2 regions of the Streptomyces vinaceus genome follow, and region 2 is predicted to be linked to the other one. Evidence: riboswitches for the same ligand, from Rfam matches in the RefSeq annotation. Region 2 holds a riboswitch; the other holds the start of a gene.
The links. A riboswitch is a leader RNA that binds a small molecule or an ion and turns the genes downstream of it on or off. The one in region 2 is predicted to bind S-adenosylmethionine.
Positions count from the first base shown of each region.

Region 1: another riboswitch for S-adenosylmethionine. It lies ahead of CP980_RS24050 (aminotransferase class V-fold PLP-dependent enzyme); the one in region 2 lies ahead of thrC (threonine synthase).

Region 1 covers NZ_CP023692.1:5,324,323-5,339,575, forward strand. The annotation lists gene CP980_RS23995 (cysteine desulfurase/sulfurtransferase TusA family protein) at 1-136, opposite strand, end outside; gene ctaC (aa3-type cytochrome oxidase subunit II) at 420-1,394, shown strand; gene ctaD (aa3-type cytochrome oxidase subunit I) at 1,391-3,121, shown strand; gene CP980_RS24010 (cytochrome c oxidase subunit 4) at 3,118-3,516, shown strand; gene CP980_RS24015 (L,D-transpeptidase) at 3,633-4,880, shown strand; gene CP980_RS24020 (DNA-binding transcriptional response regulator) at 4,978-5,379, opposite strand; gene ctaE (aa3-type cytochrome oxidase subunit III) at 5,578-6,198, shown strand; gene qcrC (cytochrome bc1 complex diheme cytochrome c subunit) at 6,276-7,085, shown strand; gene qcrA (cytochrome bc1 complex Rieske iron-sulfur subunit) at 7,082-8,140, shown strand; gene qcrB (cytochrome bc1 complex cytochrome b subunit) at 8,137-9,765, shown strand; gene trpD (anthranilate phosphoribosyltransferase) at 9,932-10,996, shown strand; SAM riboswitch class IV at 11,112-11,228, shown strand; gene CP980_RS24050 (aminotransferase class V-fold PLP-dependent enzyme) at 11,460-12,851, shown strand; gene CP980_RS24055 (Lrp/AsnC family transcriptional regulator) at 13,280-13,561, opposite strand; gene CP980_RS24060 (rhomboid family intramembrane serine protease) at 13,558-14,280, opposite strand; gene CP980_RS24065 (hypothetical protein) at 14,408-14,647, shown strand; gene CP980_RS24070 (NYN domain-containing protein) at 14,688-15,253, shown strand, end outside.
Region 2 covers NZ_CP023692.1:4,121,788-4,137,040, forward strand. The annotation lists gene otsB (trehalose-phosphatase) at 1-497, shown strand, start outside; gene CP980_RS18600 (alpha,alpha-trehalose-phosphate synthase (UDP-forming)) at 645-2,084, opposite strand; gene CP980_RS18605 (glucosyl-3-phosphoglycerate synthase) at 2,130-3,107, opposite strand; SAM riboswitch class I at 3,314-3,463, shown strand; gene thrC (threonine synthase) at 3,457-4,755, shown strand; gene CP980_RS18615 (MoaD/ThiS family protein) at 4,806-5,084, shown strand; gene CP980_RS18620 (cold-shock protein) at 5,468-5,671, shown strand; gene groL (chaperonin GroEL) at 6,006-7,628, shown strand; gene CP980_RS18630 (Uma2 family endonuclease) at 7,714-8,211, opposite strand; gene CP980_RS18635 (phosphoribosylanthranilate isomerase) at 8,425-9,024, shown strand; gene CP980_RS18640 (serine/threonine-protein kinase) at 9,053-10,723, opposite strand; gene CP980_RS18645 (protease inhibitor I9 family protein) at 10,816-11,142, opposite strand; gene CP980_RS18650 (S8 family peptidase) at 11,520-12,716, shown strand; gene CP980_RS18655 (outer membrane protein assembly factor BamB family protein) at 12,822-14,225, shown strand; gene CP980_RS18660 (DUF397 domain-containing protein) at 14,227-14,415, opposite strand; gene CP980_RS18665 (helix-turn-helix domain-containing protein) at 14,408-15,244, opposite strand.

The sequences.
Region 1 (15,253 bases), 1.2 Mb from region 2:
CCAGCAGCAGCCGGGCGCGCCTGCCCTCCCGGTAGAGCCGGGCGGGGTCCGCCCAGCCCTCGTCCAGGGAGGCCTGCAACGCCTGCCGGGCCACGGGGTGCAGGGGGGCGGCGGAAGCGGTGTCGAAGTACGGCATCGGGCCACGCTAACCGGCGGCCGGGTGCGTTCGAGGTCAGGGGCCGTCAGATGCTCTCCGGAGGCCGCCATTCAGGGGGTGTTGGGCCGTCCCCCGTACGGCGGATCCATCCCTTCGGGGGCAGTAGCGGCGCGTTGGGCACCCTCCCCGCGCGACCCCAAATAGCGTCCAGTAGGGTTTGGTCCGCATAAACATCCAAACCCCTGCCTGCGTCAGGGCCGGCGACCGACCCGAATACGGCCGCGGCCGGCCGCGCGGGCCGAGACTCTCGGGAAGGCGCTACGTGAGTCCCTACGGCTCCGACCGCTCGCCGCGGCGCCCGATGCGGCGGAAGCTGCTGCAGGCGCTGACTGCGGGCGCGGTCCTGGCGACCGCCACTGGTTGCTCGTACAACTGGCAAGACTTCCCCCGGCTCGGAATGCCCTATCCGGTCACGGAGGAGGCGCCTCGCATCCTGTCCCTGTGGCAGGGGTCGTGGGCAGCTGCCCTCATCACGGGCATCCTGGTCTGGGGCCTGATCATCTGGAGCGTCATCTTCCACCGGCGCAGCCGGACGAAGGTGGAGGTCCCCCCGCAGACCCGGTACAACATGCCCATCGAGGCGCTGTACACCGTGGTCCCGCTCATCATCGTCTCGGTGCTCTTCTACTTCACCGCGCGTGACGAGTCGAAGCTGCTCGCCCTCACCCCGAAGCCGGCGCACACGATCAACGTGATCGGCTTCCAGTGGAGCTGGGGCTTCAACTACGTCGAGAACGTCGACGGAGACGCGGCGACCCCCAAGGCCGGCGCGGTCCCCAAGGAGCTCGCCAACATCCCGGACCGCTTCACCAAGGAATTCCCCGCGGGCGCCGAGGGCGTCTACGAGAAGGGCGTTCCCGGTGACCGGAACCTGGAGACGGGCAACCCCGGGCCGACCCTGTGGCTGCCCAAGGGTGAGAAGGTCCGTTTCATCCTGTCGTCGAACGACGTCATCCACTCCTTCTGGGTGGTCCCCTTCCTGTTCAAGCAGGACGTGATCCCGGGCCACACCAACGTTTTCGAGGTCACCCCCTCCGAAGAGGGCACCTTCGTGGGCAAGTGCGCCGAGCTCTGCGGCGTCGACCACTCCCGGATGCTCTTCAACGTCAAGGTCGTCTCTCCCGAGGCCTACCGGGCGCACCTCAAGGAACTGGCCGAGAAGGGGCAGACCGGCTTCCTCCCGGCCGGCATCAAGCAGACTGACCCGGCCCGGAATGCGGAGACGAACAAACTGTGAGCATCCTCAACGAATCTCAGGGTGCCGCCGCCGACTCGTATGAAAACGAGCTGCCGGTGCGGCGCAAGCAGCCGGGCAATGTCGTCGTGAAGTGGCTGACCACTACCGACCACAAGACCATCGGCACGATGTACCTGGTCACGTCGTTCGTGTTCTTCCTCATCGGCGGTCTGCTGGCGCTCTTCATGCGCGCCGAGCTGGCTCGTCCGGGTACGCAGATCATGTCGAACGAGCAGTTCAACCAGGCGTTCACCATGCATGGCACGATCATGCTGCTGATGTTCGCCACCCCGCTGTTCGCGGGCTTCGCGAACTGGATCATGCCGCTGCAGATCGGCGCGCCCGACGTGGCGTTCCCGCGGCTGAACATGTTCGCGTACTGGCTGTACGTCTTCGGCTCGACCATCGCGGTGGCCGGCTTCGTGACGCCGAACGGCGCCGCCGACTTCGGCTGGTTCGCCTACTCCCCGCTGTCGGACGCGGTCCGCTCGCCGGGCATCGGCGCCGACATGTGGATCATGGGTCTGGCCTTCTCCGGCTTCGGCACGATCCTCGGCTCGGTCAACTTCATCACCACGATCATCTGCATGCGCGCTCCGGGCATGACGATGTTCCGCATGCCGATCTTCACCTGGAACGTGCTGCTGACCGGTGTCCTGGTCCTGCTCGCCTTCCCGGTCCTGGCCGCCGCGCTCTTCGCGCTGGAGGCCGACCGCAAGTTCGGCGCCCATGTGTTCGACGCCTCCAACGGCGGCGCATTGCTCTGGCAACACCTCTTCTGGTTCTTCGGACACCCAGAGGTGTACATCATCGCGCTGCCGTTCTTCGGAATCGTCTCCGAGATCATCCCGGTCTTCTCCCGCAAGCCGATGTTCGGTTACATCGGTCTGATCGGTGCGACGATCGCGATCGCCGGCCTTTCCGTGACCGTGTGGGCCCACCACATGTACGTCACCGGCGGTGTGCTGCTGCCGTTCTTCTCCTTCATGACCTTCCTGATCGCGGTACCGACCGGTGTGAAGTTCTTCAACTGGATCGGCACCATGTGGAAGGGCTCGCTGTCCTTCGAGACCCCGATGCTCTGGACGATCGGCTTCCTGGTCACCTTCACCTTCGGTGGTCTGACCGGCGTCATCCTGGCCTCGCCCCCGATGGACTTCCACGTCTCCGACTCGTACTTCGTCGTCGCGCACTTCCACTACGTCGTCTTCGGCACCGTGGTGTTCGCGATGTTCGCCGGCTTCCACTTCTGGTGGCCGAAGTTCACGGGCAAGATGCTGGACGAGCGCCTCGGCAAGATCACCTTCTGGACGCTGTTCATCGGCTTCCACGGCACGTTCCTGGTGCAGCACTGGCTGGGCGCCGAGGGCATGCCGCGCCGTTACGCGGACTACCTCGCGGCCGACGGCTTCACCGCCCTGAACACGATCTCGACGATCAGCTCCTTCCTGCTGGGCATGTCGATGCTGCCGTTCATGTACAACGTCTGGAAGACGGCGAAGTACGGCAAGAAGATCGAGGTCGACGACCCGTGGGGCTACGGGCGTTCGCTGGAGTGGGCGACGTCCTGCCCGCCGCCGCGGCACAACTTCCTCACCCTGCCGCGCATCCGTTCCGAATCGCCTGCGTTCGACCTGCACCACCCTGAGATCGCAGCCCTCGACCACCTCGAGGACCACAGCGTCGCCGCCAAGGCCGTCACCGGTGGCAAGGAGGCCGGCAAGTGAAGATCCAGGGCAAGATGTTCCTCTGGCTCTCCTTCTTCATCCTGATCATGGCCGTCGTGTACGGCGTGTGGTCGAAGGAGCCCGTCGGAACCACCGCGCTCTTCCTGGCCTTCGGCCTGAGCGTCATGATCGGCTACTACCTGGCCTTCACGGCCAAGCGCGTGGACGAGATGGCCCAGGACAACCTGGAGGCCGACGTCGCCGACGAGGCGGGCGAGCTGGGGTTCTTCTCCCCGCACAGCTGGCAGCCGCTCTCGCTCGCCATCGGTGGTGCCTTCGCGTTCATGGGCGTCATCTTCGGCTGGTGGCTCATGTACTTCTCGGCCCCGATCATCCTGATCGGCCTGTGGGGCTGGGTGTACGAGTACTACCGCGGTGAGAACCAGAACCAGTAGGACCGCAGCACCGAGACAGGACCTGGGGCCCGGACACCTCCAATGGAGGAGTCCGGGCCCCTCGTTTGCAGTCACCCCGCGCGCAGTAATGGTCATACCTTCATAGCGTGGGCTCCATGAAGCACTCACCGCGTCTTCGGACGGTACTCAGCTGCTCCGTGCTGGTGGCGTCCCTCGGGGCCGGAGCCACCGCCTGCGGGCCCGGAGACAACCCGCTGTCAGCCCGCCCGTACGACGCGGGCGACCAGGTCGTCTTCAACCAGCCGCCCGGTGGACGGCCCGTCGACCCCGAGAAGCCCCTGGAGATCACCGCCAAGGGCACCGGCGGAAGCCGGATCACCGACGTGTCCGCCGTGGACGCCCAGGGCCGCCGTCTCGCGGGCGAGCTGAGCGCCAAGGGCGACCGCTGGCACAGCACCGCCCCGATGGCCGCCGGCGTCCATTACACGGTCCTGGTGAACACCGAGGACGAGCGGGGCGCTCCGGGGCAGCGCAGGCTGACGTTCGAGACCACTCCGGCCCAGAAGGTCCTCAAGGTCGAATTCGGCCCGGACGAGGGCAAGTACGGCGTCGGACAGCCCCTTACGGCCGTGCTCAACGAGCCCATCGCGGACAAGGCCGCCCGGGCGATCGTGGAGCGGGGCCTGGTCGTCAGCACGCCGCCCGGCGTCGAGGGCGCCTGGCACTGGGTGGACGACAAGAACCTGCACTTCCGCCCGAAGGATTACTGGCCCGCGCACTCCACCGTCTACGTACGGAGCAATCTGGAGGGCATCAAGATCAACGACGAGCTCCACGGGGCCGCTTCCACGCCGTTGACGCTGGAGATCGGGGACCGGGTCGAGGTCACCACCGACGCGTCCTCGCACTACCTGACGTTCGAGCGCAACGGAGAAGTGATCAATACCATTCCGGTGACCACCGGAAAGCCCGGATTCTCCACCCGCAACGGGGTCAAGGTGGTGCTCGGCAAGCAGTACTTCGTCCAGATGCGCGGCGACACCGTCGGCATCGGCGGCAGCGAGTACTACAACCTGCCCGTCTACTACGCGACCCGTGTCACCTGGAGTGGTGAATACGTGCACGCCGCGCCGTGGTCCGTGAGCTCACAGGGATCCGAGAACGTCAGCCACGGCTGCACGGGCATGAGCACCGGCAACGCCGCCTGGTTCTACGAGAACATCACCGAGGGCGACATCGTCCGGGTGATCAACAGTATCGGCGATGACATGGAGCCCTTCGGCAACGGCTTCGGCGACTGGAACCTGGACTGGAAGGAGTGGCGCGACGGCAGCGCCCTCCTCAAGGGCACCCAGGAAGGCCGCAGTCCGATCGACCAGGCCCGGCTGCGCCCGCAGGTCTGAGACCGGCCGGCCCCCGCTCCGGGGCCGGGCGGACCCGCACCGTCCTCCGCCGGCGCGCCGCAGTCCGTACGGACTCCCGCGCGCCGGCGGACATCGTCTAGGCGGCCGAAGACAGCCGCGAACGCACCAGGGCCGCCAGGGTGTCCGCGAACTCCACCGGATCCACCGGCAGCGTCACTGCCGCGTCCGCGCGGCTCCAGGTGGCCAGCCAGGCGTCCTGCGGACGTCCCATCAGCAGAAGCACCGGCGGGCACCGGAAGATCTCGTCCTTGATCTGCCGGCACACCCCCATGCCGCCGGCCGGGACCGCCTCGCCGTCCAGTACGCACACGTCGATCCCGCCCGCGTCCAGCTCGCTGAGGACGGCCGGGAGGGTGGCGCATTCCACGAACTCGACGGGCGGCAGGTCCGCGGCCGGCCTGCGCCCGGCCGCCAGCCTCACCTGCTCGCGGGTGCCCGCGTCGTCGCTGTAGACCAGAACCCGTGCAGTCGACCGCATTTCGTTCCTCCACGGTGCCGTGAATCACGTTGATGTTGCGCGGGATGCTACTCCGTCCGCACCCGTGTCAACATCGGTTCGAACAGCCTCGCCGATGAAGGTCCGGGGCCGATCTGATGGGCCGTTCGGGCCTTGCACACGCCCCTGACACTCCGAACGGCACCCCCCGGGGTGAGGGCGGGATAAGCGACCGACATAATGTCGGTCGTGGCGACAGCAACGACAGTAGATACCGGGCACGCGCACCCGACGGTCAACCGGCCGAACCTCGTCAGCGTCGGAACCATCATCTGGTTGAGTTCCGAGCTGATGTTCTTCGCGGCCCTCTTCGCGATGTACTTCACCCTGCGATCCGTGACAGGCGCCGAGTACTGGACAGAGCAGGCTTCGGCCTTGAATCTGCCCTTCTCGGCGACGAACACGACGATCCTGGTGCTTTCCTCCCTCACCTGCCAGCTCGGCGTATTCGCCGCGGAGCGCGGTGACGTGAAGAAGCTCCGGTCGTGGTTCATGATCACATTCGTCATGGGTGCGATCTTCATTGGCGGCCAGGTGTTCGAGTACACCGAGCTGGTCAAGCACGAGGGCATGTCTCTCAAGTCAGGTCCGTACGGCTCGGTGTTCTACCTGACCACCGGCTTCCACGGTCTGCACGTGACGGGCGGTCTCATCGCCTTCCTGCTGGTCCTCGGCCGGACGTACGCGGCCAAGAGGTTCACCCACGAACAGGCCACGTCGGCCATCGTCGTGTCCTACTACTGGCACTTCGTCGACGTCGTCTGGATCGGCCTCTTCGCGACGATCTACCTGATCAAGTAGCGAACACGTCACCGGGCCCAGACCCGGCACTCCATCCAGACACACCGACGCAGAAGATCCTGACACCGGGGTAATCCGTGAAAAAGCTCTCCGCACGACGACGCCATCCGCTGGCGGCGGTCGTCGTTCTACTCCTCGCGCTGGCGGCCACTGGGGGGCTGTACGCCGCCTTCGCCCCCGCGGGCAAGGCGCAGGCCGATGAAACCGCCCAGTCCCTCGCCATCGAGGAGGGCAAGAAGCTCTACGCCGTGGGCTGCGCAAGCTGCCACGGAACCGGCGGTCAGGGTTCCACTGACGGCCCCAGCCTGGTCGGCGTCGGCTCCGCGGCCGTCGACTTCCAGGTGAGCACGGGCCGCATGCCCGCCCAGCAGCCCGGCGTGCAGGTGCCGAAGAAGCCGGTCATCTACGACCAGGCGCAGATCGACCAGCTCGCCGCCTACATCGCCTCCCTCGGCGCCGGCCCCATCGTGCCGACCGAGAAGCAGTACGACCCGGCGGGCGCCAACGTCGCCAGGGGTGGTGAGCTCTTCCGCAACAACTGCGCGCAGTGCCACAACTTCACCGGCGAGGGCGGCGCGCTGACGAACGGCAAGTACGCCCCGAACCTTGAGGGCGTCTCGCCGAAGCACATCTACGAGGCCATGCTCACCGGCCCGCAGAACATGCCCTCCTTCCCGGACAGCACCATGCCGACGAAGGAGAAGAAGGACATCATCGCGTACCTGCAGCACGTGAACGGCGATGAGTCGACCAGCCCCGGTGGTCTCAAGCTCGGCGGCCTCGGCCCCGTCTCCGAGGGTCTGTTCGGCTGGATCTTCGGTCTGGGTGCGCTGATCGCTGTCGCCGTCTGGGTCGCGGCCCACACCGCTAAGGCCAAGAAGTCATGAGTAGCCAAGACATTCCCGAAGAGAAGCACCTGCCGAGCGAGCAGGGCGACGCGCACCACGGTGGCGTAGCAGTCGCGGACGATCCGTTCGCCGACCCGGGCCTGCCGGTCCACAAGCCCCGTATCCAGGACATCGACGAGCGGGCCGCGAAGCGCTCCGAGCGCACCGTGGCGATGCTGTTCACGCTGTCGATGCTGGCCACGATCGGCTTCATCGCCTCCTACGTGACCCTCCCGGTCGACAAGATCGTCTACATCTTCCCGATCGGGAAGGTGAGCGCGCTGAACTTCGCGCTCGGTCTGACCCTGGGTACGGCCCTCTTCTGCATCGGCGCGGGCGCGGTCCACTGGGCCCGCACCCTGATGTCCGACGTCGAGGTCGCCGACGAGCGCCACGAGATCGCGGCGTCGCCGGAGCTCAAGGCCAAGGTCATGCAGGACTTCGCGGACGGCGCGGAGGAGTCGGGCATCGCCCGCCGCCCGCTGATCCGCAACACCATGCTGGGCGCGCTGTCGATGCTGCCGCTGTCCGCTCTCGTGATCATGCGCGACCTGGGCCCGCTGCCCGAGGAGAAGCTGCGCAAGACCGTGTGGAGCCGGGGCAAGCTGCTCATCAACGACAACACGAACGAGCCGCTGCGTCCCGAGGACGTGCAGGTCGGTTCGCTGACCTTCGCCAGGCCCGAGGGCCTGGAGGAGGAGCAGCACGACTTCCAGACGCAGATCGCCAAGGCCGCCCTGATGATCGTCCGCATCAAGCCGGAGGACATCAAGGACAAGCAGGAACTCGAGTGGTCCCACGAGGGCATCGTGGCCTACTCGAAGATCTGCACCCACGTCGGCTGCCCGATCAGCCTGTACGAGCAGCAGACCCACCACGTGCTCTGCCCGTGCCACCAGTCCACCTTCGACCTCTCCGACGGCGCCCGAGTCATCTTCGGTCCGGCCGGCCACGCGCTTCCGCAGCTGCGGATCGGCGTGAACGGTGAAGGTTTCCTCGAAGCGCTCGGCGACTTCGAAGAGCCCGTCGGTCCTGCATTCTGGGAGCGCGGATGAGCACTGCCACTGACACAAAGCGCTCGGCGCCCTCCAAGGGCGAGCGGGTAGCGGACTGGGCCGACGGCCGCCTGGGCATCTACAGCCTGGCCAAGTCCAACATGCGCAAGATCTTCCCGGACCACTGGTCCTTCATGCTGGGTGAGATCTGCCTCTACAGCTTCATCATCATCATCCTCACGGGTGTGTACCTGACGCTGTTCTTCCACCCGAGCATGAACGAGGTCGTGTACCACGGCTCGTACGTGCCGATGCAGGGCGTCCAGATGTCCGAGGCCTTCGCCTCGACGCTGGACATCAGCTTCGACGTCCGCGGTGGCCTGCTGATCCGTCAGATCCACCACTGGGCGGCGCTGATCTTCGTCGCGGCGATGCTCGTGCACATGATGCGCGTGTTCTTCACCGGCGCGTTCCGCAAGCCGCGCGAGGTCAACTGGATCTTCGGCTTCCTGCTGCTGGTCCTCGGCATGTTCACCGGTTTCACCGGTTACTCCCTGCCGGACGACCTGCTCTCGGGCACCGGTGTCCGCTTCATGGAGGGCGCGATCCTGTCCGTGCCGATCGTCGGCACGTACCTGTCGTTCTTCCTCTTCGGCGGCGAGTTCCCCGGCAGCGACTTCGTCGCCCGGTTCTACTCGATCCACATCCTGCTGCTGCCCGGCATCATGATGGGCCTGCTGGTGGCCCACCTGATCCTGGTCTTCTACCACAAGCACACCCAGTTCGCGGGTCCCGGCAAGACGAACAACAACGTCGTCGGCATGCCGCTGCTGCCGGTCTACATGGCCAAGGCCGGAGGCTTCTTCTTCCTGGTCTTCGGTGTCATCGCGGCCATCGCGGCGATCGCCTCGATCAACCCGATCTGGGCGCTCGGCCCGTACCGGCCGGACCACGTGTCCACCGGCGCGCAGCCCGACTGGTACATGGGCTTCTCCGAGGGCCTCATCCGTGCGATGCCCGGCTGGGAGATCAACCTCTGGGGCCACACGCTGGTCCTCGGCGTCTTCATCCCGCTGGTGATCTTCCCGCTGGTGCTGGCCACGATCGCGGTCTACCCGTTCATCGAGTCCTGGGTCACCGGGGACAAGCGCGAGCACCACATCCTGGACCGCCCGCGCAACGTCCCGACCCGTACGGCCTTCGGTGTGGCCTGGCTGACGTGGTACGTCATCCTGCTGATCGCCGGTGGAAACGACATGTTCGCGCAGTACTTCCACCTGTCGATCAACAACATCACCTGGTTCGCCCGCATCGGCTTCTTCGTCGGTCCGGTCATCGCCTTCGTCATCACCAAGCGGATCTGCCTCGGCCTCCAGCGCCGGGACCGGGACAAGGTGCTGCACGGTCGCGAGACCGGCATCATCAAGCGCCTGCCGCACGGTGAGTTCGTCGAGGTCCACGAGCCGCTGACGCAGGGCAAGCTGCACACGCTGACCGCGCACGAGCAGTACAAGCCGGTCGAGATCGGCCCGACGGTCGACGAGAACGGCGTCGAGCGCAAGGTCGGCCGCGCCGAGAAGCTCCGCGCGAAGCTCAGCAAGGGCTACTACGCGCAGGACAACCAGATTCCGAAGCCCACGGTGGAGGAGTACAAGGAGATCCAGAGCGGCCACGGCCACCACTGATCCCGCTTGAGGGACTGATCCAGGTCAGTCCTCGTGTCGCCACGGCGAGAGCCCCGTCCAGTGTCCGGACGGGGCTCTTTGCCGTCCCCGGGGCTGGATAGGCTGAACCCCTTCCCATTCGAGTGGGCCCCGAAATCGGGTGGCCGATCAACAGCAGGAGCGGACCATGAACGTTGCGACCCCGGCAGGCGGCGACAGCGTGGCGGCCCGCGGCTGGCCGGGCGTCCTCGATGCCCTGCTGTCCGGCCAGGACCTGCGCGCCGACGAGACCGCCTGGGCCATGGACCGGATCATGCGCGGAGAGGCCACCGACGCCCAGATCGCGGGCTTCGTGGTGGCGCTGCGGGCCAAGGGGGAGACGGTCTCGGAGATCAACGGCCTCGTTCGGTCCATGTACGACCACGCCAACCTGATCGAGGTCCCGGGCCGGACGGTGGACATCGTCGGCACGGGCGGCGACGGGGCCAAGACGGTGAACATCTCGACGATGTCCTCGATCGTCGTGGCCGGCACGGGCGCCAAGGTGGTCAAGCACGGCAACCGGGCCGCCTCCTCCGCGAGCGGGTCCTCGGACGTGCTGGAGAAGCTCGGCGTCAACCTGGACCTCACCCCGGCGCGGGTGGTCGAGGTCGCGGAGGAGGCCGGGATCACCTTCTGCTTCGCGGTGAAGTTCCACCCGGCGCTGCGGCACGTGGCGGCGGCCCGCAAGGAGCTGGGCATCCGGACCACGTTCAACTTCCTCGGCCCGCTGACCAATCCGGCGCGCGTACGGGCGCAGGCCACGGGCGTCGCGGACGCGCGGGTCGCGCCGATCGTGGCGGGCGTGCTGGCGGAGCGCGGTTCCTCGGCGCTGGTGTTCCGCGGTGACGACGGCCTGGACGAGCTGACGACGACGGCGACCTCCCGGGTGTGGTGGGTCCGCGACGGCCGGGTGGACGAGCAGCCGTTCGACCCGCGCGACGTCGGCATCCCGCTGGTCGACGTCACGGCGCTGCGGGGCGCGGACGCCTCGTACAACGCGGACGTCGCCCGTCGGCTGCTGGCCGGCGAGAGCGGCCCGGTGCGCGACGCGGTCCTGCTGAACTCGGCGGCGGCCCTGGTGGCGCTGGACCCGGGCGCGGGCTCCCTGGAGGACGAGATCCGCGCCGCGATCGCCCGGGCGGCCGAGTCCATCGACTCGGGCGCGGCCAAGGCGGCGCTGGACCGCTGGGTGGCGGCCAGCAACGCGTAGCGGTCCGTCGCCAACGCGTAGCCGCTGATCGTTTCCGGCCCGGCCCCGGTTCCCGCGTATCACCATGCGGACCGGGGTCTTGCGCGCGGGGGATCTTGTGGCAGGATGCTGACCAGGTCACGAGTGACAGCGTTTTGGCCCCGGCTTGCTGTCCGGCAACCCTCCTTCCGTGGCGGGGTGCCCCGGGTGATGACCAGGTCGTAGGCAGAAAGGCCTGCGGCAAGCGCGGATCCCTCGACACCAGGGGTCCTGGTCTCTCGAGGAGCTTTTCCGTGAGCAAGCGAATGCGATAGGGCGTCTCCGCCCCTTCTTCACCCTCCGTGCGGCCCCGAATCGTCCGCGCGTCGAGGCAATTCCCGTACCGCCGGCACGTGTGCCACCGCGCAGTCGCGCACGCACGTCCGGGCACCCGCGTACGGGCCTTCCGAAGCCATTCAGCCTGTCCTGCCGGGGAGATACCGCCATGTCCACGTACCCGAACGCCGCCGTCGCCTCCGCCTGCGCCCCCGTCTCCGTCGCCCCCGCCTGTGCCGAGCCGCTGCCGGTCCTCGGCCGGGAGGTCACCGTCCCGCTCGTGACGGGCGGCGAGGTCACGTACGCCGCCCTCGACTACGCGGCCAGTGCTCCGGCGCTCCAGCGGGTCTGGGACGACGTCGCCGCGTACGCCCCGTACTACGGAAGCGTCCACCGCGGCGCCGGCTACCTCTCCCAGCTGTCCACGGACCTCTTCGAGCAGAGCCGGACGACGGTCGCCGAGTTCCTCGACTGCCGTCCGTCCGATCAGGTGGTCTTCACCCGGTCCACCACCGACTCGCTGAACCTGCTCGCCGCCGTGCTGCCCGCCGACTGCCAGGTGTTCGTGTTCGAGACCGAGCACCACGCCTCGCTGCTGCCGTGGGGGGACGCGCAGGTCACGTACCTCAACGCCCCCCGCACCCCGGACGAGGCCGTCGCCACCTTGGAGCGGGCCCTCGCCGACCGGGAGCCCCACTGCCCGGCCCTGGTCTGCGTCACCGGCGCGTCCAACGTCACCGGCGAGCTGTGGCCGGTGAAGGAGCTCGCCGCCGCGGCGCACACCCACGGCGCGCGGATCGTCCTGGACGCCGCCCAGCTGGCCCCGCACCACCCCGTCTCCGTGCAGGAGCTGGACGTGGACTGGGTGGCCTTCTCCGGGCACAAGCTGTACGCGCCGTTCGGCTCGGGCGTGCTGGCCGGCCGGGCGGACTGGCTGCAGGAGGCGGAGCCGTACCTGGCCGGCGGCGGCGCCTCGCGCAAGGTCGCCCGCCGCGCGGACGGCGGCGTCGACGTTGAGTGGCACACCACGGCGGCCCGCCACGAGGCCGGCTCCCCGAACGTGATCGGCGTCTACTCGATCGCCTCGGCCTGCAGGGCCCTGACCGAGGCGGGCTTCGAGGACCTCGTCGCCCGCGAGCGGCACCTCATCGCGAAGGTCCGCGAGGGTCTCGCCGAGGTCCCGGCGGTCCGGATCCTCTCCCTCTTCGGCGACGAGGCCCCGCGGGTCGGCGTGATCTCCTTCGTGGTGGACGGCTGGAACAGCTCGCACTTCGCGGCGGCGCTGTCGGCCGAGTACGGGATCGGCGTCCGCGACGGCCTGTTCTGCGCCCACCCGCTGGTCCGCACCCTGCTGGGCAGCGAGCCGCAGGCCCAGGGCGAGTGCGGAGCCCCCGAGGCGGCACCGGGCGAGCGCTCCCTGAACGCGATCCGCGTCAGCTTCGGCGCCGGCACCCCGGACGAGCACGTCGACCGCTTCGTCGGCGCCGTGAAGGAGCTGGTGGCCGAGGGGGCCAAGTGGCAGTACCGCACCGAGGAAGGCCGCTGCGTCCCGGCCGTGTGAGACGCTGCGGATCATGACGTACTGGGACCCGATGCCGACGCTGCGCGCCTGTGCGGAGGGTGAGCCGCTCCCGGGCCTGGCGCAGTGGGTGCCCGCATACAACGCGACGTGGGGTGCCCGGCCCCACGCGTGGTCCGAGCGCAACTGGCGCAACGTGCCCGGACCGTTCTACGGGGCGGCGACCGACACGTGCTGGGCGGGGCGCGGGGTCGCACCGGATCACGTCCTGTACGACGACGAGTACGGCCAGGAGTTCGTCTACCGCCGGCCGCGCACGCCCGAGGAGACCCACCGGGTCATGGCCGCCGCCTGGCAGGACCCGATGGCCGGCTTCGAGTGCGACGGCGATGCCCACTGGACCCCGGAGCTGGTCCGGGACTGGTGGCGCGACCGGGGGAGGCCCTGCCCGGGCTGTGAGGGAGGGTCCGCTACGCGTCGAGGCCGATCGCGAAGGCGGCTTCGAGGTCGTGCTGGGAGTACGTGCGGAAGGCCACGTGGGTGTCGGTCGCCTCGACGCCCGGGATCTTGCTGATGCGGCCGGGGATGATGTCCGCCAGGTTCTCGTGGCGGGCCACGCGGACCAGGGCGATCAGGTCGTACGTCCCGGTGACGGAGTAGACCTCGCTGACGTTCTCCAGCGCGGCGATCGACTCGGCGATCTCGGGGATGCGGTCCACGCTGGTCTTGATGAGCACGATCGCGGTGATCACGGCTGGCTGTCTCCCTCGGTGGCCGTCGCTGGTCGCCTCACTCTAGTCGTACGCCGATAGCGCACCCACGCGTAGACGAAGCCCAGCGAGAAGCCCACCAGGTGGGCGAGGTAGGCCACCCCCGGGCCGCTGCCCGCGCGGTGCGCGGCCACCCACTGGAGGGCGAACCAGAACAGCAGGACCAGCCACGCCGGGAAGCGCAGCGGCAGGAAGAGCAGGAACGGGAACAGGCTGGTCACCCGCGCCCGCGGGAACAGGCACAGGAAGGCGCCCAGCACCGCCGAGATCGCGCCCGAGGCACCCACCAGCGTCTGCGCCGAGGAGGCGTTGGCCGCCGCGTACGCCGCCAGCGCCAGGTAGCCCGTGCAGACGTAGAACGACAGGAACTCCGGCCGCCCCATCCGCTCCTGCGTCATCACGCCGAAGACGTACAGGAACAGCATGTTGCCGAGCAGGTGGAGCCAGCTGCCGTGCACGAACAGGGCGGTGAGCGGGGTCAGCAGGGCCCGCGCCGAGCCGGTGAAGAGCTCGTCGGGGACCACGCCCCAGCGCCGGAAGTACGCGGTCCCCGTCTCCAGTAACCGCTCGCCCGTCCCGTACGAGGGATTCAGCCCCGAGGCCGGGCCGAGCAGGAACACCACGCAGCAGCCGGCGATCAGCGCATGGACGACCACCGGGCCCCGGGCGGCCTCCCGGAGGGCCTGCCACCTTACGATCATGCGATCGAGCATGACCCAAGCGGACCCGCCCCGAGCACCGGCAGGCCGTAGGGTTACGTGCTGCGGTCCGCCGATTGACGCGGACGGCGGCTTTAATTGAATGAGCTACGAAGGAGAGAGCGGCCTGATGACGGTTCCCCTGCCGACCGACACCACCCGGTGGCGCTGCACGCTGTGCGGCAACCTCACGCGTTTCGACGTCACCCGTTCGTCGAAGGTCGTGGAGTACGTCCACCTGGATCTCGCCGGGGAGCCCAAGGTCGAGGAACGCGAGGTGGTCAATGAGACCATCGAGTCGGTCCGCTGCCGGTGGTGCAACGCGGTGGACCAGATCGAGCTCGTGGACAGGCCGGGTGCGGACTCCTGACGGAGCCCCGCCCACAGGTGAATGACGGTAGGGGTGACGGATTGTGGAGCCAGCAAGCGGCGCTGAGCCGGCCGACGCGGCCGGCGACGCCGCCGAGGTGCTCGACCGCCCGCTGCCGGAAGGCGTGCGGCGCCGGGTCGTCGCGCTCGTCTCGGACGCCTTCGGCGCACTGACGGTCGCGGACCTCCCGGCGCAGCTGCGCCAGTACGCCCGGTTCACCCCGACCCGGCGCGCCAAGTTCGCGGGCAACGCCATGGCCGCGGCGGTGGAGACGGACGCCGTGTTCCGGGGCCGCGTCGCCGAGAAGCTGCGCGAGGCGCAGGCCGAGCTGGCCGGTGCGCTGGAGTCGGGCGCCCCGCCCGCCGCGGCGGACCCGCTGGACGTGGCGGCCGCCGCGTACGTACTGCGCCCGGTCGGCTGGGTGAAGCTGGTGGCCGCCGCGGGCGAGGAGGCGCAGCGCGCCGACGCCGAGCGGGTCGACGAGGAGACCCGGCGCGAACTGGACCGCCTGCGCGAGGAACTGGCCCACGCGCGGGACGCGCAGCGCCTGGGCGGTGAGCAGGTGCGGGCCGAGCTGGACGCGGCGCGCAAGGAAGCGGAATCGCT
Region 2 (15,253 bases):
CCGAGCACCCGGGGGTCGCCGCCGTACGGGCGGAGCTGCCCGGGTTCCTGGAGTCCATCGGCGCCTGGCGCGGCACGTGGATCGAGGAGAAGGGCCGGGCGCTGGCCGTCCACACGAGGCGCGCCGACGACCCGGCGGCGGCCTTCGCGGCACTGCGCGAACCCCTGGCCGAACTGGCGGCCCGCCACGGGCTCATGGTGGAGCCGGGCCGCGCGGTCCTGGAGCTGCGCCCCCCGGGCATGGACAAGGGCGTCGCCCTGACGGAGTTCGTGGCGGAGCGGGATGCGGAGGCGGTCCTCTACGCGGGCGACGACCTGGGCGACCTCGCCGCCTACTCCGCGGTGGAGAAGCGCCGGGCCGACGGTCTGCCGGGGCTGCTGGTGGCCAGTGGCTCGGTGGAGGTCCCCGAGCTCGCCGCCCGGGCCGACCTGGTCCTGGGCGGCCCGGCCGAGGTGGTCGGCTTCCTGGCCGCCCTGGCCGGAGCCATCCGCGGCTGACAGGCCCGGCCCTGCGGGGCCGGTCCTCCCCGTCCCCGTCCCGTTCACCGGGGCAGGCCCCTCACCTCCCGGGCCCGCCCGGGGCCGGGAGGGCCCGGGAAACGGTGGTAGGGCGGGTAGGGGGAGCGCTCCGCGCAGCGGCTGCCGTCAGGCCTCGCGCAGGGCGTCCAGCTGGGCCGTGAACCAGGCCGTCGGGGGCAGGGCGGTGGCGGCGGCGGCCAGGCGCTTCGTGCGCTCCAGCCGCTCGCCCGCCGGCATGGACAGCGCCGCGTGCAGCGCCTCCGCCGTCGCCGTCACGTCGTACGGGTTCACCGTCAGCGCGTCCTCGCGCAGCTCCCCGTACGCCCCCGCCCCGGTCGACAGCACCAGCGCGCACCCCGCGTCCGACACCACCGGGATCTCCTTGGCCACCAGGTTCATCCCGTCCCGCACCGGGTTGACCAGTGCCACGTCCGCCAGCCGGTACGCCGCCAGGGAGCGGGCGAAGTCGTCCTTCACCGACACCAGCACCGGCTGCCAGTCCCGCGTACCGAACTCCTCGTTGATCCGCTCGGCCAGCTCCCGTACCGCCTGCGTGTAGGACCGGTAGACCTCCAGGTCCTGCCGGGAGGGGTACGCCGAGGCCAGGTGCACCACCCGCCCGCGCCACTCGGGGTGCGCCGTCAGCAGCTCCCGGTAGGCCAGCAGCCCCCGGATGATGTTCTTCGACAGCTCCGTCCGGTCCACCCGGACGATCGCCTTGCGGTCCCCGACCTCAGTCCGCAGCGCGGCCAGCTTGTCGTTGACCTCCGGCCGGTGCGCCAGCGCCCGCAGCTCGTCCTCGTCCACGCCCAGCGGGTACACGGCCACCTCGGTGGAGCGCGCGTCCGCGCCCGCCTTCCGGTGCCGCACGCCGCGCCGCCGGTCCCCGGCCGGTCCCGCGCTGCCGCTCGCGTCGTCGATGTGCGCCCCGGCCACGAAGGCCTCGGCCCAGGCCCAGGTGTGGAAGCCCACGACGTCCGCCCCGAGCATCCCCCACAGCAGCTGCGCGCGGATGTCGTCGGGAAGCATCCCCAGGAACTCCGGCGAGGCCCACGGGGTGTGCGTGAAGTGGCTGATCCTCAGGTCGGGCCGCAGTTCGCGCAGCTCACCGGGGACCAGCGCCAAGTGGTAGTCCTGTACGAGCACGGCCGCGCCCTCGCCCGCCTCCTCGGCCAGTGCCACCGCGAAGGCGTGGTTGTACGCGGCGTACGCGTCCCACTGCTGCCGGAACCGCGCGTCGAACACCGGCTCGCGCGGGATGTCGTACAGGTGGTGGTGGGTGAACCACAGCACCGAGTTCGCGATGCCGTTGTACGCGCCGTCGTACGTGGTGGGATCGATGTCCAGCATCCGGACGCCGGTCTCGGAGACGCCCCGCCGGACCGCCTCCCGGTCCGCGTCCGACAGCGCCGCGCAGATCCACAGCGCCTCCGGCTGGCGGGCGAGGGCGGCGGAGAGGCCGGAGACGAGTCCGCCCCCGCCGCGCCGGGCCGTGAGGGTGCCGTCGTCGCCGAGTTCGTAGGAGAGCGGGCCGCGGTTCGCTGCAACGAGTACCTGAGAAGCCATGCGGCGAACCTAGCCCGGGGCCCGCCCGCTCAAACGTCAGTTCCCTCACGCCACCCGGCGGCCGGAGTACTCCTTGACCCCGGCCATCGGCGGCCGCTCCTCGGTGTCCACGGGGTGGGTGCGCGGCGTGAACCCGTCCGGGCCGCGCTCGAACTGCGTCAGCTCCGGCCGTACGGGCGGGTGCCCCCAGCGGTGGCCGGCGGAGTTCCCGGGCGCGAGCCGCAGCTGCGCCGTCCGGTAGATCGCCGCCGCCATCCGGCCGAGTGCCTGGCCGTCCTGATGGCGGTGGAGCCGTACGCCCACGTCCACCTGGGCCAGCGCGTCCAGCCCGACGGTGTGCAGCGCGTCGACCAGCAGGCCGAGCTCCACCCCGTACCCGACGGGGAAGGGCAAACGTTCCAGCAGGGACCGGCGCACGGCGTACTCGCCGCCCAGCGGCTGGACGAAGCCGGCCAGCTGCGGCCAGTGGAGATTGAGCAGGGGGCGGGCGACGAGCTCGGTGACCCGGCCGCCCTGGCCGGGGGCGTCGCCCAGCGGGCGGTCGTACATCGCCTTGACGAACTGCACGTCCGGTTCGGTCAGCAGCGGGCCGACGATCCCGGACACGAAGGCGGAGGAGAAGTCCCGCAGGTCCGCGTCGACGAAGCAGACCACGTCCCCGCCGGTCACCAGCAGCGAGCGCCACAGCACCTCGCCCTTGCCGTGCACGGCCGGGATCCGCGGCAGGATCTCGTCGCGGTGCACCACCCGGGCGCCGGCCTTGGCGGCCACCTCGGCGGTCCGGTCGGTGGAGCCCGAGTCGATCACCACCAGCTCGTCGACCAGGGGCAGCCGCATCCCGTCGATCAGATCGCGCCGGATCACCTCGACGATCGCCCCGACCGTCTCCTCCTCGTCGAGCGCGGGCAGCACCACGCTGACCGTGGTGCCCGTCGCCCGCTTGGCCGACAGCAGCTGGTCGAGCGGTCGGTCGGCCGCGGACCAGGAGCGGTCCGCGAACCAGCGCTCCACCTCTTCCAGCACGTTCAGCACTCCCTGGTCGTCCGTAGGTAGCCCGTAGCCCTCGGCGCTTTCGGCCGAAAAGTGATCCATCTCGCGGTTCGGACGGCTGTCTCAACCACCCGGACCTTCGGTTACAGTCTTGAACAACGCGAAGGACCACCGCATGCCGGGGGTCCCCGCGCACAAACGCCCGGACGTGCCGCAGAGCGCGCGAGCCGGTGCCATACCGCTCATCCAGAGGGGCAGAGGGACACGGCCCGTTGAAGCCCCGGCAACCCTCCAGTCGGTTCTCGCGCTTGCTTGCAGCAGCGAGGTCCCCGGCTAGGGAAGGTGCCAATTCCGTCTCATGGCGAAGTGCGCCATGGGGAAGATGAGGAGAAAGGGCCTCGCCATCATGGCTGCACAGACTGTTGCCACCTCTGTCGATCTCGGACCTGCCACCGGCCTCTCGTGTCGTGAGTGCGGTACCCGTTTCGAGCTCGGCCCCATCTTCGCCTGCGTCGAGTGTTTCGGTCCGCTGGAAGTCGCGTACGACCTCCCGGCCGGCGACCCCGAGGCGCTGCGCGCGGCGATCGAGGCCGGCCCGAACAACATCTGGCGCTACGCCCCGCTGCTGCCCGTCCCCGCGGACGTGGCCTCCAAGCCCAGCCTGAACCCCGGCTTCACCAAGCTCGTGGACGCGGCCAACCTGGCCAAGGAGCTCGGCGTCACCGGCAAGCTGTACGTCAAGGACGACTCCGGCAACCCGACGCACTCCTTCAAGGACCGCGTCGTCGCCATCGCCGTCGAGGCCGCCCGCGCCTTCGGCTTCACCACCCTGTCCTGCTCCTCCACCGGCAACCTGGCCGGCGCCGTCGGCGCCGCGGCCGCCCGGGCCGGCTTCCGCTCCTGCGTGTTCATCCCGCACGACCTGGAGCAGGGCAAGGTCGTCATGGCCGGTGTGTACGGCGGCGACCTCGTCGGCATCGAGGGCAACTACGACGACGTCAACCGCTTCTGCTCCGAGCTCATCGGCGACCCGCTCGGCGAGGGCTGGGGCTTCGTCAACGTCAACCTGCGCCCGTACTACGGCGAGGGCTCCAAGACCCTGGCGTACGAGATCTGCGAGCAGCTCGGCTGGCGGCTGCCCGACCAGATCGTGATCCCGATCGCGTCCGGCTCGCAGCTGACGAAGATCGACAAGGGTCTGCAGGAGCTGATCAAGCTCGGGCTCGTCGAGGACAAGCCGTACAAGATCTTCGGTGCGCAGGCCGAGGGCTGCTCCCCGGTCTCGACCGCCTTCAAGGCCGGTCACGACGTGGTCCGCCCGCAGAAGCCGGACACCATCGCCAAGTCGCTCGCCATCGGCAACCCGGCCGACGGCCCGTACGTCCTGGACATCGCCCGCCGCACCGGCGGCTACGTCGAGGACGTCACCGACGAGCAGGTCGTCGAGGCCATCAAGATCCTCGCGCAGACCGAGGGCATCTTCGCCGAGACCGCGGGCGGCGTGACCGTCGGCGTGACCAAGAAGCTCATCGAGAACGGGCAGCTCGACCCGGCGCTGACCACGGTGGTCCTCAACACCGGTGACGGCCTCAAGACCCTGGAGGCGGTGGCCGCGGACAGCGGGCAGACCGCAACCATCCGCCCGAGCCTGGACGCGTTCCGCGCCGCCGGCCTGGCCTGATCCGCCGGACACCCCTCCCCTCCCCTCGCACCCGGAAAGGCAGTAGCGCCATGAGCGTCAACGTCCGCATCCCCACCATCCTGCGCACCTACACCGGCGGCCAGGCCGAGGTCTCCGCCGAGGGCGCGACCCTCTCCGAGGTCATCGCCTCCCTGGAGGCGAGCCACCCGGGCATCGCCGCCCGCGTCCTGGACGACCAGGGCAAGCTGCGCCGCTTCGTGAACGTCTACGTCAACGACGACGACGTGCGCTTCGAGGGTGGTCTGGACGCGGTGACGCCGGACGGCGCGGGCGTCTCGATCATCCCCGCCGTCGCGGGCGGCTGCTGATACGCGAAAGCCCAGAATTACCCCCTCCGGTAAAAGCGGAGGGGGTAATTCTGCTTGGTTGGGCGCGGTAGAGTTGGGGAAGTCCCCTCCGCTGTTCTTGCCCGCCGCATATGAGCGGGTCGCGTGATGGTTGACATTGAGTCAATGTCCGAGTGCGGTATGGGGCTTTGGCGAGATATGCCGGGTCCGAGTTGCCCAGGAATATGCCAACTTTTCACTCTATTTCAATGTATCCCCGTGTCCAGATTTCTCGTCGGATTGACCTGTTGCAGACAGCAGCGGTGCAGATACATTCAGCCCCGGTCGAGGCGTTCCGGCGCAAGTTCTGACCCGGGACCGCGAAGTGCGGTCCTGCGCAAGGGCCAGTAATAGGGGAGTTAGGCATGGCTCAGGGCACCGTCAAGTGGTTCAACGCGGAGAAGGGCTACGGCTTCATCGCGGTCGACGGTGGTGCGGATGTGTTCGTCCACTACAGCGCCATCCAGATGGACGGGTACCGCACCCTTGAAGAGGGTCAGCGGGTCGAGTTCGAGATCTCGCAGGGCCAGAAGGGTCCGCAGGCGGACATGGTCAAGCTCGCCGTCTAGTCCCGGCGCGATCGACCACCGACACGTACACGCGGGGCCCGCACCTCAGAGGAGGGGTGCGGGCCCTTCGTGCTGCCCGGGGCCGGCCGGGACCCGCCTTCTCCGAAGCCGCTTGCACTCTCGGGGGTCGAGTGCTAATCATTGGCGTTAGCACTCTCTGCTTGAGAGTGCTACTACACAGGACCGGGTCGGTGAGGCCCGCAGGGTCCGGCGGGAAGGAACCGCCGGGCACGCAGGCCGTCCGTCGCGGGCGCGGGCGCGGTCCGGAGCAATCCAAGCCTCCCCTCGTACCCGACGGTGCAGGGGGAACCCCAGTCCTGGAGGACCACTTCAGATGGCCAAGATCATTGCGTTCGACGAGGAGGCCCGGCGCGGTCTCGAGCGCGGGATGAACCAGCTCGCCGACGCCGTCAAGGTCACCCTCGGCCCCAAGGGTCGCAACGTCGTCCTTGAGAAGAAGTGGGGCGCCCCCACGATCACCAACGATGGTGTCTCCATCGCCAAGGAGATCGAGCTCGAGGACCCGTACGAGAAGATCGGCGCCGAGCTGGTCAAGGAAGTCGCCAAGAAGACGGACGACGTCGCGGGCGACGGTACGACCACCGCCACCGTGCTCGCCCAGGCGCTCGTCCGCGAGGGCCTGCGCAACGTGGCCGCCGGCGCCAACCCGATGGCCCTCAAGCGCGGCATCGAGAAGGCCGTCGAGGCCGTCTCCGGCGCCCTGCTGGAGCAGGCGAAGGACGTCGAGACCAAGGAGCAGATCGCTTCCACGGCCTCCATCTCCGCCGCCGACACCCAGATCGGCGAGCTCATCGCCGAGGCCATGGACAAGGTCGGCAAGGAAGGCGTCATCACGGTCGAGGAGTCCCAGACCTTCGGTCTGGAGCTGGAGCTCACCGAGGGCATGCGCTTCGACAAGGGCTACATCTCGGCGTACTTCGCCACCGACATGGAGCGTATGGAGGCGTCGCTCGACGACCCGTACATCCTGATCGTCAACTCGAAGATCGGCTCGGTCAAGGACCTGCTGCCGCTCCTTGAGAAGGTCATGCAGTCCGGCAAGCCGCTGCTGATCATCGCCGAGGACGTCGAGGGCGAGGCCCTGTCGACCCTGGTCGTCAACAAGATCCGCGGCACCTTCAAGTCCGTCGCCGTCAAGGCCCCGGGCTTCGGCGACCGCCGCAAGGCCATGCTCGGTGACATCGCCATCCTCACGGGCGGCACGGTCGTCTCCGAGGAGGTCGGCCTCAAGCTGGAGAACGCGGGCCTGGACCTGCTCGGCCGCGCCCGCAAGGTCGTCATCACCAAGGACGAGACCACGATCGTCGACGGTGCCGGTGACAGCGACCAGGTTCAGGGTCGCGTCAACCAGATCCGCGCCGAGATCGAGAACTCCGACTCGGACTACGACCGCGAGAAGCTCCAGGAGCGCCTCGCGAAGCTGGCCGGCGGCGTGGCCGTCATCAAGGCCGGTGCCGCGACCGAGGTGGAGCTCAAGGAGCGCAAGCACCGCATCGAGGACGCCGTTCGCAACGCGAAGGCGGCCGTCGAGGAGGGCATCGTCGCCGGTGGTGGCGTGGCCCTGCTCCAGGCCTCCGCGGTCTTCGAGAAGCTCGACCTGCAGGGTGACGAGGCGACCGGCGCCAACGCCGTGAAGCTCGCCCTGGAGGCCCCGCTCAAGCAGATCGCCGTCAACGGTGGTCTTGAGGGCGGCGTCGTCGTGGAGAAGGTCCGCAACCTGACCGTCGGCTGGGGCCTCAACGCCGCCACCGGCGAGTACGTGGACATGATCGCCGAGGGCATCATCGACCCGGCGAAGGTCACCCGTTCCGCGCTGCAGAACGCGGCGTCGATCGCGGCCCTCTTCCTCACCACCGAGGCCGTCATCGCCGACAAGCCCGAGAAGGCCGGCGCCCCGGCCGGCGGCGGCATGCCGGGCGGTGACATGGACTTCTGATCGGCCCCTGGCTGATCGGCTGTTCTTCGACCGAGGGCGGCACTCCCCACACGGGGGGTGCCGCCCTCGGGCGTTTCCGGGGCCCCTAGAAGCCGGTGGTGTCGAGGGAGAAGCCGAAGGGCTCGGGGACGGGCAAGTCCTCGCCGAAGGCGACGGTCTTGCGAGAGCGGTAGCCCTGCGGGGAGGGGTCCGAGAAGCAGGTGATCTCGGATCCCTGCATGTCCACGACCAGGTAGACGGGCACGATCCGGCCGTACACCTCCAGCTTCTCCTCCCAGTCGGCGTCCTTGGTGGACACGGAGGTGAACTCGCCGACGAGGGACAAGGCGGCGCCGTCCGCGTGGCGGCCCTCCTCATCGAACGCGGCCTCGTCCGCGACGTACAGGTCCGGCCCGTAGCCGCGCTGAACCGACGGGAACTGGAAGAGGAAAGGGGAGGTGTCTGCGAAATGCCCCTCGGGAAGGTGCGCCTGAAGCTGCTCGCGCAGCGCCCGCATGCGACGGGAGTAGCGAAGCCTGGACCACGGTGACACGACGATCTTCCCCCGGATGAGCTCGGCCTTGTAGCCGTCAGGTGTGTCCATCTCCTCGACCGTGCGCAGGAGCGTCTCGAATGTCGGTGGTGCCGCCTGCTCTATCGGTGTGGCCCGTTCAACCATGATCGTCACCGTTGTCCTCCGCGTGGCGTGCCGTGCACGGGGCGTGAGCCCCCGTTCCAGGCTAGCGGCGCAAGGAAGGACCCGCCCGGTCCCCGGGACGGATCGCCACCCAACAGGGCGGTTTGGTTGACTGGGGGGATGAGCGAGCTGTTCGTGAAGATCTGCGGGCTGAAGACCGGGCCCGATGTCGACGTGGCCGTTGCGGCCGGGGCGGACGCCGTCGGCTTCGTCTTCGCCCCGGGGAGCCCCCGTACGATCGGCGCCGACGCGGCGCGGGAGCTCGCGGCGCGGGTACCGGAATCGGTGCTGACCGTCGGGGTGTTCCGGGGGCAGCCGGTCGAGGAGGTGCGGCGGCTGACCGAGGAGAGCGGCGTACGGGGGGTCCAGCTCCACGGGGACGAGGGCCCGGAGTACTACGAGGCGCTGCGCGCCGAGGGCCGGACCCTGCTGCGGGCCACCGCCGAGCACGTGGAGCGCTGCGGGGAGTACGGGGAGGACCTGCTGCTGCTGGACGCGCCCGACCCCGGCTCCGGCAAGCCGTGGAACTGGGGCTCGGCGCAGTTCACCGCCCCCGAGGGCCGCTGGCTGCTGGCCGGCGGGCTGACCCCGGGCAGCGTCCGGGAGGCCGTGGAGACCACCGGCGCCTGGGGCGTGGACGTCTCCAGCGGGGTGGAGCGGGAGCGCGGGGTGAAGGACCCCGCCCTGATCCGCGCCTTCGTCGAGGCCGCCCGGGGCTGAGCCCTGACCCCCTGGGGGGCTGGCCGCGTCAGGCCGCGCGCCACACCGTCATGTCCGCGGTGATCCAGCCGGGCAGATCGGGCAGCCGCACGACCGGCTTGGTCTGGATCACGAGCAGTGCGATGTCCCCCGAGGGGTGCCGGAGGCAGATCTCGGTGCCGGGCGCCGATGCGGCCAGCGGCAGCTCGTGCTGCGTGGCGGCCTTCGTGAGGAGGCCGCACGTGTCGAGGTTGCCGGTGCCGGGATCGGCGTACAGCTGGACGATCACGCTCGTGTCGCTCGCCAGCGCGCAGCTGTTCTTCTCGCAGTCCAGACGGATGTCCCCCGTGCGGTCCTCCCGCCGGACCGGGTCCTTGATGCCGATCGAGTTCTCCTGGTCCAGCCGAACCTGGGGGAAGGGGACGGCTGCGGGCGCCTTGGAGGCCTTGGGCGTACTCGCCGCGGACCCGCCGGGCCCGGTGGACCCGCCGGACCCCTTGGACCCGCCGGACCCGGTGGTCTTGCCGCCGCTCGCCGGGCCGGAGGAGGTGGCCGCGGCCGCGCTCCGTTCGCGCGCCCGGTCCGCCGCGTCCATGACCTTCCAGGCCAGCCCGGTCAGCAGGACGGCCGACACCGTCACCACCGCGCCGACGATCAGGGCGGTACGCCGCCTGCGCCGCCGCCGCTCCTCCGGCGTGAGCGGCGTCGTGGCCGGCGGTTGCCAGGCCATCGGGGACGGCTGCGACGGCTGCGGCGAATGCGGTGGCCGCGACGGCTGCGTGCCCAGGGCCCGCGTGTGCACCGACGTGGGGTCCGGGACAGGGGCCGGGACCACCGGCTCCGGCCCGGCCACCTCCCGCCAGACGGCCGGACCGCCACCCGCGTCCGCGTCCCCGCCCAGCCGCTGCCTGCACCACGCCACGACCTCCGCCGGGGTGGCGCGATCGTCGGGATCGGCTGCCAGGCACCGGGCGATCAGCGGGCGCAGCGACTCCGGCAGCCGGGACAGGTCGGGCTCGGAGTGCACGATCCGGAACAGCACGCTGACGGACGGGCCGTCCCCGTACAGCGGCTCGCCCAGCGCGGCGAACGCCGCCGTCTGTCCCAGTGCGAAGACATCGGTGGCCGCCGTGGTCTCACCGGCCAGCGCCTGCTCGGGGGCCATGTACTGGGGCGTGCCGATGGCGCTGCCCGTGGCGGTCGGCGAGGTGGTGTCGGACGCCAGCGAGATGCCGAAATCGATGACGCGGGGCCCGTCGGCGGCCAGCAGTACGTTCGACGGCTTCAGATCGCGGTGCACGATCCCCGCACCGTGGATGACCTGCAAGGCCTCGGCCACTCCGGCCATCAGCCACAGCACCGCCGGGACCGGCAGCGGTCCGCGCCGGGCCACGGCCTCCGACAGCGAGGGCCCCGGCACGTACACGGTGGCCAGCCAGGGCGGCGACGCGTCCACGTCGGCGTCGATCAGCTCGGCGGTGTACGCACCCCGGACCCGCCGGGCCGCCTCCACCTCCCGGCGGAACCGCCGCCGGAACGCCGGGTCCTCGGCCAGTTCCGGCCGCACCACCTTGATCGCCACCGGGCGGCCGCCCGGCGTGTGCGACAGGTAGACCCGGCCCATGCCGCCCGCCCCGAGCCGGGCCGCGAGGCGGTAGCCGGAAACCGTCTGCGGATCGTCCTCGCGCAGGGGCTGGAACGCCTCGGTCGCGCTGTTCATCGGTCTCCCCCCGAATCCCCCGACCAACCGACGGGTTGATCGTCCTCACCCTAAGTGGCGGGCGGGCGGGGCGGCGCAGCGGCCGGGAGCCGTCAGCCTGCCGAGGTGCTGCCGTCCTGCTCGACGGCCTCGACGCCCGGCAGTGCGTGCAGCGCGGCCACCTGGCCGGGGCTGAGCGGGGCGGCGAAGCCGTGCAGGGTGGAGCGGAACACGTGGACCGGGGTGACGCCGACCAGCTGCGCCACGCCGGCCGGGTCGAGGTCCCTCCGTACGGTGACGATGTAGGTGGGGTGGTCGGCGGGGGCCGCGTACGGGGCCGGTTCGCGGGTGGCGGCCGTCGCCGCCGGGGCGGGCAGGGCGGCGAAGGCGGCCAGTACGGCGACGGCTGCGGGCAGGGTCCGGCTCAGACGGGTGCGCATGGGCCGAGGCCATCACGTGCGACGGCGCAGGTCAACCACGTCCGAGGGGGTGGCGGGGGCATCGGGGGGCGCACCGGCCGTGCGCTCGCTGGTGTGGGGGCGGACCGTACGGGTGATCTTGCTTGGCGGTCGTCGGCGGTACGCGGCGGGGCCGTTCGGGGCACGGCCTTGACGGCACAGGGGATAACCCTCTCTGCAGTTTGTGCGACCGGGAGCGCGGGCGTCGACGGCCGGCGACCGGCCAGGCGGTGCACGGTGGTTCATGACGCGCCCGGGTGGCACCGATGGAAGGGAAGGCCGCCCCGCAGGCACTCGTCCTGGTCGGGGCGGCTCCTTCATGCCGACCTGCCGTCCCACCCCTCCAGGGAGTTCCTTCCATGCGCCTGCTCGCACGCCTGGCCACCGCCGCCCTGCTCACCGTGCCCCCGGTCGCGGCCGGTACCGCCGCCGCCGACACTCCGGAGCCGACCCCGGTCCCGCTGCACACCGCCGCGAACGCCGTACCCGGCAAGTACATCGTGACCCTGGAGAAGGGGGTGGACGCGGCGAAGGCGGCGACGAGCCTCGGCCTGAAGCCGTCGTTCGTCTACTCGAAGGCCATGAACGGCTTCGCGGTCCCGCTGACCCCGCTCCAGCTCCAGATCGTCCGGGTCAGCCTCGGGGTGAAGTCGGTCACGCAGGACGCGAAGGTGCAGTCCGGGCTGATGCCGAACAAGACCCCGGGCATGCGGGCGCCCTCCACGTCGTGGGGGCTGGACCGCATCGACCAGAGGGAGTGGGACCGGGTCAACGGAAAGGGCGACGGCCAGTTCACCACCACGGGCAACGGCACCGGGGTGACCGCGTACATCCTCGACACCGGCATCGACTACACGCACGACGAGTTCGGCGGCCGGGCCACCTTCGGCTTCGACGCGATGGGCGACGGGCGCAACGGCCTCGACTGCAACGGCCACGGCACGCACGTCGCCGGCACGGTCGCGGGCAAGACGTACGGGGTGGCGCGCAAGGCGAACCTGGTCAGCGTCCGCGTCCTCGGCTGCGACGGTACGGGCACGTACTCGGGGATGATCGCCGGACTGGACTGGGTGGCCAAGAACGCCAAGCAGCCGGCCGTCCTGAACGGCTCCCTGGGCGGGGACAAGTCGGTCGCGCTGAACGACGCCGCGACCGCCCTCTCCGACGCGGGCGTGCTGCCCGTCATCGCGGCGGGCAACTCCTCGAAGGACGCCTGCACGGTCTCGCCCGCGTCCGCCGACCGCGTGTTCACGGTCGGTGCGAGCAACAAGTGGGACGAGGAGACGAGCTTCTCCAACTACGGCACCTGCCTGGAGGCCTACGCCCCCGGTGAGGCCATCGTCTCGGCGAAGCTCGGCGGCGGCAGCGTGGCCCTCGACGGCACGTCGATGGCCTCGCCGCACGTGGCCGGTGTGGCCGTCCTCTACAAGCAGGCGCACCCCACGGCGGCCCCGGACGAGATCGCCGAGTTCCTGGAGACGGAGTCCACCAAGGACGTCCTGACCAACATCAGCAAGGCCAGCCCGAACATGCTGCTGTTCACCGCCGGTCTCTGACCGTCTCCGGGTCCGGACGGACCCGCTCCGGCCCGTGCGGCAGCCGCGCACGGGCCGGGGTCATGTCCTGGCGCGTGCGCGGCTAGGCTGCGGGCCGGGGGGATCATGGACACGCCACCGCCGCCGCTCGTGAAGCGGCTCCGGGACCACGTACGGCTCGCCGCGGCCTGCGCGTTCAGCGCGGTCGCGGTGCTGTGGGCCGTGCTGTGCGTGAAGTTGACCGCCGCGGACATGGCTCCCGCCCTCGTGTGCGGGGACGGGGGCTGTCCGCGCGGGCTCGGCACGCTGGTGCTGTGGGCCGTGGCCGCCGGGCCGGCCGCGGGCGGGCTGTGGTGGTCGGTCGTGAAGGGCCGCGCGTACCGGTCCGCCGGCGGCTGGACCGCGGCGGTCGTCGTCGCGCTCGTCGCGCTGTGGCCCGGCTGGCTCGGCTTCTCGTGGCTGCGCGGCCCGCACATGGACCTCTTCTCGTACCAGGCCCCAGGGAGTTCGGCAGTCGGGAAGCCGCTCGGCTCCTGGGCGGGGCCCCCGGCCACCGGGTTCGTGGTCCGGGCCGGCGCGGACGGCGTGACCGGTTACGACGGGGAGGGCCGCCACGGCTGGAGCCTGCGCGTTCCGGCGGGCGGGGCGGTGTGCGCGATGAGCGCGGACAGTCCCTCCGGTACCGGTCTGCTGACCTTCGCCACCGTGCTGGACGGCTGCGGAGGCCGCCTGGTGGCGGTGGACGTCACCTCCGGCAAGCAGCTCTGGACCATTAACATCCCGCACCTCGTGGGTCGGCCGGCCGCGGGCGGCTCCTTGGCCGTGACCGCGACCGCGGACGCCGTGGTCGCGTACGACCTGGCCACCGGTGCCGATCGGTGGCGCTCCCCGCTGCCCGCGGGCGCCTCCGCGACGGAGGTGGCCGCCGGCCCCGATCGGGTCCTGCTCCTGGCCCGGACCGGCGAGGGGGTCGAGCTGTTCGCGCTCGACGCCCGCACCGGCGGCGTCGCCTGGCGGCACCCGATGCCGGTCGGGTACGAGTCCCCGCGCATCGTGTCGGCCTCTCCGCCCGCCGCCGTCGGTGACGGCCGCCTGGTGGTGTTCGACGAGGCGGGCCGCCCGCGCGCGGAGCCGGAGGCGCCGTACGTCCCGACCACGGGCGAGGCGGACTGGCTGGTCGCGGGTGACGTGCTGTACGCGTCGGTCCCGGAGCGCGAGAAGCGTGAGCTGCTGGCGGCGTTCTCGCTGAAGGACGGCCGCCACCTGTGGACCCGCGCCTTCGACCAGGACTGGCGGGTCCGCGCCCTGGCCGCCGACCGGTACGGCCGGATCGCCGTGGTCACGGAGGGCGGGTACACCCACCTCTGGCACCTCGCCCCGGGCACCGGGAAGCCGACCGGCGAGCCGACGGTCCTGCGGGGCCTGCGGCTGGGCGAGTCGTTCGCCCTCTACGGCAGGACGTTCGTCAACCTCGACGACGACGGCCGCCTCCCGCCGGTCTTCGACGTGGCCCCGACGATCGGCTGGTGAGTCAGAGGCTGGTGACGAACGCGGTCCAGGCAGGGCCGTTGAAGGTGAGGTGCGGGCCGTCCGGGACCTTGGAGTCCCGGACGGGGACGATGCCGGGGTGGCCGTCGGCGACTTCTAGGCAGTTGCCGCCGTCGCCACCGCTGTGGGTGGACTTCCGCCAAGTGGCTACCGACAGATCGTACTCAGGCATGCTGATCATGTTCGTAATCCTCCGCCACCGACTCGACCAGGGCCAGGGACTTGCGCGGCGACAGCGCGCTGGCCGTAAGGAGATCGTAGGTCAGGGTGTGGCGGGCAACGGTGGCCGGATCGTCGAACAACTGGCCCATCCCGATGCCGTCCACGTAGGCGAGTGGGGGTGCGTCATCGAAGGACATGAGCTTTAGGGCGCCGTCCAGTCCCGCGTGGAAGCCTGCGCTGAACGGCAGTACCTGCACGATGATTCTGCGCGACCGAACCAGGCTCGCGATGTGTCGCAGGGCCTCCGCCAGGATCGCCGTGTTCTCGCCCGCCCTGCGGAGGACCGCCTCGTCGAGCACACACCAAAACAGGGGGGTTGTTGGATCACTGAGCAGCGCGGCCCTAGCCAGTCGGTTCGTGACCAGCTCGTCGATGGTCTCCTCCGTGGCCGTCGGCTGGTACGCGCGGAATACCTCCCGCGCGTACGCCTCCGTCTGGAGCAGTCCGGGGATCAGCTGGGGCGCGTACTCGCGGATGGCCTTCGCCAGAGCTTCGGCCTCGGCCGCCGCCGCGAAGTGGTCCGGGTACTTGGACTTCGCCGCCGCCCCGCAGTTGCGGCTGAAGAAGCCGTCCGTGCCGAGGATGTCGTCGATCTGCCGGGCGAACTCGATGTGCATCCGCCGGGTGCCGGCTTCGAGCTGGCCGATGAACGAGCCGCTGACGAAGAGGGGTTCGCCCAGCTCGGCCTGGCTGAAGCCCGCGCGTTCGCGAGCCACCCGCAGTTCGGCGCCGAGCAGGGCGCGGGGTGAGGAGGACGGGTCGAGGTTCTTACCTGCCATCGCAACTCT